2 linked regions of the Pirellula sp. SH-Sr6A genome follow. The protein of the gene in region 2 interacts with the protein of the main gene of each other region in a pairwise test. Links are inferred from orthologs where the notes say so. Each region holds a gene or a part of one and is shown on either strand. Other genes may lie near its edges.

The links. The genes of interacting proteins can lie anywhere in the genome.
Region 1: the proteins of VN12_RS13280 (region 2) and VN12_RS22665 interact in binary tests that used the Escherichia coli proteins (3 or more experiments, as listed by UniProt). The link is inferred for Pirellula sp. SH-Sr6A from one-to-one orthologs.

The regions. Positions count from the first base shown.
Region 1 is NZ_CP011272.1:5,863,947-5,867,443, forward strand. What follows is about bases 628-3,497. They hold VN12_RS22665 (glutamate-5-semialdehyde dehydrogenase), read left to right. Parts: upstream 628-1,357; coding sequence 1,358-2,638; downstream 2,639-3,497. Other genes in these bases: VN12_RS22660 (ROK family protein), read left to right, coding at 628-1,110; fliM (flagellar motor switch protein FliM), read left to right, coding at 2,707-3,497. Also shown: more of VN12_RS22660, read left to right, coding at 124-627. UniProt on the Escherichia coli protein: Catalyzes the NADPH-dependent reduction of L-glutamate 5-phosphate into L-glutamate 5-semialdehyde and phosphate. The product spontaneously undergoes cyclization to form 1-pyrroline-5-carboxylate.
Region 2 is NZ_CP011272.1:3,440,043-3,444,279, reverse strand. Bases 539-3,521 are described here. They hold VN12_RS13280 (sulfate/molybdate ABC transporter ATP-binding protein), read right to left. Parts: upstream 2,580-3,521; coding sequence 1,497-2,579; downstream 539-1,496. Other genes in these bases: cysW (sulfate ABC transporter permease subunit CysW), read right to left, coding at 2,675-3,521; VN12_RS13285 (PVC-type heme-binding CxxCH protein), read left to right, coding at 539-1,458. Outside these bases: more of VN12_RS13285, read left to right, coding at 1-538; more of cysW, read right to left, coding at 3,522-3,523; sulfate ABC transporter permease subunit CysT, read right to left, coding at 3,526-4,237. UniProt on the Escherichia coli protein: Part of the ABC transporter complex CysAWTP involved in sulfate/thiosulfate import. Responsible for energy coupling to the transport system.

The DNA of each region.
Region 1 (3,497 bases), 2.4 Mb from region 2 along the record:
CGCTCTCGATCGGTTGATCCTGGGTTGTACGACACTCGCTATTCGTAGACTATACTTTAATCGAAGGGAGACGTCTTGAGGACCGTTTCCCATCTTTCCAACGACCTTCGCCGAATTACTTACATGACTCAGTTCTATTGCGGCTTTGATTTAGGTGGGACCAAGATGCTTTGCGTCGTGATGGACGAAAAGCAGAAAATCGTGGCTCGCAAACGAAAAAAAACAAAGGGCACCGAAGGGGCCCAAGCGGGTGTGACGCGCATCGCCGATTTGGTCCGCGAAACGTTTGCCGAAAATGCTCTGCCTATCAATGATCTAAAGTCACTCGGTGTCGGTTGCCCCGGACCAGTGGATATGGACCAAGGCATCGTCAACGTCGCAGTCAACCTGGGTTGGAAAAACGTCTCGCTCGCCGCCATGCTCGAAGACGCCCTCGATTGCCCCGTTTCCGTTCTGAATGACGTCGATGCCGGAGTCTACGGCGAATACTGCGCCGGGGCCGCAATCGGGGCTCGCAGCGTCGCCGGTATTTTTCCAGGTACCGGTATCGGCGGCGGATTCGTTTACGAAGGCCAAATTCTCCGAGGTCGCCGATCTTCCTGCATGGAAATTGGCCACACGAAAATCGCTTCCACCAATCGCACCAGCGGCGTCGATATGCCCGGCACACTCGAAAGCGAAGCGAGCCGGCTCGCGATCGCCGCCGAATGCGCCAAGCTCGCCTACCGCGGAGAAGCCCCCAATCTGCTGCGTGCGGTCGGCACCGATATCGCGCAGATCCGCAGCAAAGTCCTCGCTGCCTCCATCCGCGATGGCGATAAGGCTGTCGAGAACGTCGTGCGCCAAGCCGCCCAAACCGTCGGCTATGCCGTCGTGAACCTCGTCCACATGCTTTGCCCCGAAGTGATTATCCTCGGCGGCGGTCTCGTCGAAGCGCTCGAAGGACTTTATCTCGATGAAGTGAACCGAATCGCAAAGAAAAACATCCTTCCTTGCTACAGCGGAATGTTCGATGTCAAAATGGCCAAGCTTGGCGACGACGCCGGGGCCATGGGCGCTGCCCTGTGGGGACAAAAGAAATCAGTAGCTCCGGCTGTGGCGGTCATCTAAGCGACCGTCGCAAATCTCCAACGCAAACCAACCCCCTGCCCCCTGCCCCCTGCTCCCTGCCCCCTGCTCCCTGCTCCCTGCTCCCTGCTCCCTGCTCCCTGCTCCCTGCTCCTTGCTCCTTGCTCCTTGCTCGGATAACTCGCGAAAAGAACCACGCTAGCATTCGCTTCGCGATTGACCCCAACTCCAACTTTTCCGATACTCCCCACGACCTGTTTTTCCAATTTACCGAGTCTGCCGCGACGACATGACGATTCTCTCGACTATCCCCCAACTGGATTCATACTGTCGCGATGTGGCGGACCGGGCAAAGCGAGCTGCGAGACAGATGGCGAGCCTCTCTACCGCCATCAAAAACCAATGGTTGCTCCACGCGGCCGATGCCTTGGTCGCTAACGAGTCCGCGCTCCTCGACGCCAACGCAATCGATTTGTCCAAAGCGGACGAGTATGGATTGACCTCGGCCGAACGAGAGCGATTGAAGCTGACGAAGGAACGGATCGCACAAATTGCGTCCGGCCTAAGAGAAGTCGCAGCACTAGCCGACCCGGTAGGAGAAGTCATAGAAGGCTCTCGACGACCCAACGGTCTAGAAATTCAAAAGACCCGTGTTCCGCTCGGCGTCCTCTTTTTTATCTACGAATCCCGGCCCAATGTCACGGCGGATGCCGCGGCTATCGCTATCAAAAGCGGAAACGCAATCATCCTGCGAGGTGGCAAGGAGGCGATCCATAGCTCCCAAAAAATCGTCGAATGCCTTCGCGAATCGGCAAGTGTTTGCAAGCTTCCCCTCGACGCGTTGCAAATGGTCGCCACCACCGACAGAGAAGCAGTGGGTCATTTTCTTAAAATGTCCGACGCGATCGATTTGGTGATTCCCCGTGGTGGCGAAGCATTGATTCGACGCGTTGTCGCGGAAGCGACAATGCCGGTCCTGAAACATTACGATGGCAACTGCCATGTCTACGTCGACCGTCACGCCGACTTGGAAATGGCCCTCAGTATCGTCGAGAATTCCAAGTGCCAACGCATGGGGGTTTGCAATGCCATGGAATCATTATTGGTGCATCGAGATGTTGCGGATCTCTTTCTGCCTCAGCTTGATCAGCGACTCCGGGCGTACAATATCGAATACCGAGGAGACGCGGACTGCCGCCGGCTGATCCCTGCGACTATCTCTGCATCGGACGCGGATTGGAGCCTTGAATATCTCGGCCCTACGATGAGCGTCAAAGTTGTGGGGTCACTCGACGAAGCGATCGATCACATCGAGCAATACAGCTCGCGACATACGGAATCGATCGTGACGAATTGCATTCAGTCCGCCGACCGTTTTGTGCGGGAAATCGATTCCGCCGCCGTGATGATTAATGCCTCTACCCGTTTCAACGACGGTGGACAATTGGGAATGGGAGCGGAAATTGGAATCAGCACGGATAAGTTTCATGCACGAGGCCCCTGCGGCCTGCGAGAGTTAACCACTTACAAATTCATCGTTCGCGGGAACGGTCATATTCGTGCTAACTGAGGGAACGCTCAAAGCTCCCTCGCCACGATGAACACAATCCACAATGAGATAGGGAAAGGATACCCTTCATGTCAGACGATGTACTGAGTCGCAGCGATGTGGAAAGTCTGCTCCAATCTCTTGAACCGCAAGCCAAACCCTCTGGGGATTCCAAGAAGTCCGATCCCAAGAAATCCGGTGCGCCAAAAATGCGCATCCTGGCATACGACTTCAAACGTCCCGAGCGGGTCGGCAAAGAACAGATGCGTGCACTCCAGTCTCTGCACGATGGCTTCTCTCGCAACCTTGGCGCATCGCTCTCTGCTGTCCTGCGATCGATGGTCGAAGTCCGCTTGATCAGCGTCGATCAGTTGACGTACAGCGAATTCGTCTACAGCCTTACTATCCCGACCTGCTTCAATCTTCTAAAACCCCTCCCCTTGGAAGGAAACTGGGTGCTGGATATCAGTCCCGCACTCCTCTTTCCCATCATCGATCGCATGCTGGGGGGAGGCGTCTCGGGCGACTCTACCCTCAAACGTCCCCTCTCCGAAATCGAACTGAGACTCGCTACTCGCATTAGCAATGTATTCCTCCGCGAACTGCAAACAGCTTGGTTCAATATCGTGGAGATGAACATCGAAGTCGAACGGGTGGAGAGCAATCCCCAACTTGTACAAATCGTTCCGCCCAACGAAGTCGTCGTGATGGTCAGCTTCGAACTGACGATTGGGCAAGTCCGAGGGATGATCAATCTCTGTATCCCGTACAACACCATCGAACGGGTGAACAGCAAATTGACCAGCAACAGCTGGATTGGATACGCCTCCGCGCGAAGCAACGTCGAAACGAAGACTCAATTGCTACAACGACTCGATGG
Region 2 (4,237 bases):
GGATTGTTGGCGCGGACGTCCGAATCTCGAGAGGCCCATCAACAAGGGCTTTTGGACGTCCATCCCCGCGTGCGGGAATGGTCCTTGGTGTGGCTGGAAGATCGGATCGGTTCCGACGAAGCGCTCCAGAAAATGCTTCCGAATCTCGCCAAGGACCCGGATTCGCGCGTTCGATTGCAACTGGCCCTTTCCCTCGTCGCCTCCTCCCTTCATCCTGTTGCGAAATCCAAAATCGCCCACGAAACTCTAGTAAATTCCCCTTCGGATCCGTGGATTGCGGCAGCCTGTTTCAATGCGATCGGATCGCAAGCTACCGCGATTCTGTTCCAGCAATTGGATGCATCGCCGAGCGCGCTCGAACTGGCCAAAGCACTACCGATGGGGCGATTGACGGGCAAGCTCGCTTCCGCCGATCAGCTGTCGACTCTGGACAAGCGACTGGCCGCGAGGCCCAAGTCCGATCCGAATGCGATGCCTTTGATCGCAGAGATTCTGAACGCGATTCACGAACGCAATATGGCGGATGCCAAGCGCGAGGAGTTGTTCGATTCTCTACCGACCCTGGCAACTCTGAGAGACCAACTGATCAAGAAGGGGCGCGTCGACTTTGCAAAGAGCGAGCTCCCGATTGCGGATCGCCAAGAAGCGATTCGAAGGATGATGTGGCAGGCCAACGAGTCTGATATCTCGACCCTGGCGGCCCTGATTCACCAGCGCGAACCCCAAGAGATTCAAGTTGCCGCGGCCAACGCGTTGCGACAGTTCACTTCCTCGCAAGTCCCCATTGAGTTGCTGAAGACTTGGACGATGATGTCCCCCAAACTCCGTTCGATTGCCTCCGATATCCTCTTCGCGCGCGCAGCGTGGGTGGAGGCTTTGGTATCGCAGGCCGAACAGGGAAATTTCCTTTTGACCGATCTCGATGTGATCCGTCTGAACGGACTGCGAAACGATCGGAAACTCAAGGATCGCGTGGAGAAGCTTCTCGCCAGCTCCACCTTTGGGACACGAAGCGACGTGTTTGAAACCTACCGATCCGCGTTGACCATGCCTGGCGATAAGCAAAAAGGTAAAAAGGTCTTCGCACAATCGTGCTCAGCATGCCATAAACTCGAAGGTGTTGGATACGAGCTGGCTCCCAGCTTGGCCTCGTTCCAATTCCGCGGTCCGGAAGCGATTCTTCAAAACATTATCGAACCGAATCGGGAAGTAAATCCTCAGTATGTTTCCTATACGATTGTTACCGAAGACGATCGCGTCCTCAGTGGAATGATCCAGTCCGAATCGGCAGCGAGTGTCACCCTGGTACGCGGTGAAAACCAGACCGACACCATCGATCGAAGCGAGATCGCCGAGATGAAGAGTTCCAAACTCTCTCTCATGCCCGAAGGACTAGAAAGGCAAATCGACGTTTCCAGCATGGCCGATCTTCTCGCGTATTTGATGTCGGTGAAATAGCTCTGGAACCTAGGTCACCCTTGCGTGCCCGGCCTGGTTTAAATGCTGTAGTCGGGTACGAAGACACGCGTGTTGGTCGGTTGAACAAAGACGGCGTCTCCCGGTACGAGTCGAAGGTTTTGGAATCGCTCCATAGGGAGATCGACCCGGATCTCTTCGTGCTGGGCGGTACTGAGAATCACCTTGGCCTGCGCGCCCGCTAAATTGATTCTCTGAACCCGTGCGGAAATGCTATCCTCGCTTTGCTTCGAGCGTTCGAGAGCCAACTCATGCGGTCGGACATATATCTTGGCCGCGTTCTCCGACCTCGATTCCAGATTGCCTGCTACGATTTCCTCGCGCGGAGCGGCCCATGTCGCCTTCCCATCTTGCACACGCCCGCGAAAGACATTGACGTTTCCTAGGAAATCGATGACGAATTCAGAAGTAGGATGGTGAAACACCTGCTCCGGTGTACCGACTTGTTCAATCCGAGCTTGATTCATTACAACGACTCGATCGGACACCTCGAGGGCCTCTTCCTGATCATGCGTCACCAAGACTGTCGTGGTGTGGAGTTCATCATGCAGTCGTCGGAGCCATTGTCGAAGGCTCTGCCGCACCTTGGCATCGAGTGCGCCGAATGGCTCATCCAAAAGGAGCACACGTGGTTCGATGGCGAGAGCGCGTGCCAGTGCAACACGCTGTCGTTGCCCGCCGGAAAGTTGGGAAGGAAATCGATCGCCAAAGCCCTCGAGTTGGATCAATCGCAAGAGTTCCCGAACGCGATCTTGAATCTCCTTTTTACCGGGTCGTCTGTCCCGAGGTCGTACTCGCAATCCGAATGCAATGTTATCGAATACGGTCATGTGTTGGAACAGAGCGTAGTGTTGGAAAACGAATCCCACATGCCGCTTGCCAACCGGCATCCTCACTACATCTTCATCGAAGAAAAGAATCTGGCTCCCGGGGGTGGGATCGGGAACATCCATTCCCGCGATGATTCGAAGTAGGGTCGTCTTTCCCGATCCGGATGGTCCGAGCAAAGAGATCAACTCGCCCGTCTCGATGCGCAGGTTCACATCCTTCAAGGCAGAGAAAGAACCGAACGACTTGCTTAGGTTTTTTACTTCAATACTCATTGCAATTTGATTGGCTGGCCGACGTAGCCATCAGGAGCGATGGCAAATGGGCGACAAGGTGATTGGTTTCTTAAATCGGAGTTCGCGGCGACGCGCTACCGGTCGGATTTCAGAGCTTTGATTCGGCTTTCTAAGATCGTCTTTCCGATCAAGGTGAATACACCTAAACCTGCGAGAAGCGATGCGAGAGCAAAAGCTGCCGCAGACTGATACTCGGAGTACAGTGCATCGATTTGTAATGGCATGGTATTGGTACGGCCGCGTATGTTGGAGGAGACAATCGATACCGCACCGAACTCTCCCATGGCCCGGGCATTGCAGAGGAGGACGCCATAAAGCAAGGCCCATTTGATATTGGGCAATGTGACCTTCCAAAAGGTCTGCCAACCGTTGGCGCCCAAGGAAATAGCAGCCCATTCTTCGTCGCTACCTTGCTCTTGCATCAACGGAATCAATTCCCGTGCTACGAATGGGAATGTGACAAAAACCGTCGCCAAAACCACGCCAGGAACCGCGAAGATCACTTGGATCCCCCGGTCGGAAAGCCACTCTCCCCACCAGCCTTGTGAGCCGAAAACGAGGACAAGCATGAGACCGGCCACGATCGGTGAAATGGCGAAGGGAAGATCGATCATGGAAATCAGAATGCTCTTTCCGCGGAACCGATACTTGGTCGTCGCCCAAGCGGCTGCGATTCCGAAAATCAGATTGAGCGGCACGGCGATCCCAGCGGTGATCAGGGTCATCTTCACCGCGTTCCAAGCGTTCCGATCCGAGATCGATTGAATATAAAACGCGATCCCCTTCGACAGAGCCTCTTGGAAGATAATGATCAGCGGTAAGAGCAATAGAAAGGTGAGAAAAGCAACAGATATTCCGATGAGCATCCATCGAACCCACCAAGGATCCGTCGATTGCAGGGGTTTGGTTTTGCTTGATCCCATTTTTACGCTCGTCCTGTTTTCTTATTAGCAATCCACTGGATCCCCTGCACCATCATGAGACTCACGAAGGTCCCCAGCAGGAGAACCATCGCGACCGCCGAAGCGCCCGCAATATCGGACTCCTCGATCTTGTTGGAGATGACGAGCGAGATGATCTCGGTCTTGTTCGGAAGATTTCCCGACATATAGACGACACTCCCGTATTCACCCAAGGAACGCGCGAACGCGAGGGTGAATCCCGTGATCATGGCCGGGAGGATGCTGGGGAGGGTTACTCTTAGGAAGGTCTGCCATCGGTTAGCCCCAAGGCTCGCTGCGGCTTGTTCCATCTCGGCATCGAGTTCTTCGATGGCGGGTTGCATGGTCCGAACGACAAAGGGCAATCCGATGAAGACCAAAGCGATCAACACTCCGAGGAACGAGATCGCGGTTTGGATTCCCCATGGGCGCAAGAAACTGCCCACCGGACCATTCGGTCCATAGATCGCCATCAGCGCGATTCCCGACACGGCCGTCGGCATAGCAAAAGGAAGATCGACGATCGCATCGAAGAAACGCGCCCCAAAAAATCGGTAGCGGACCAACGACCACGCAATGATCGAACCAAAGAGCGTGTTGATCAAAGCAGCCAGGAAAGACGCCCCGAAAGTGAGCCGAAGCGCCGAGCTGACGCGGGGATGCGTGAGAGTCGCCATCCACTCACTCCAAGGAGTC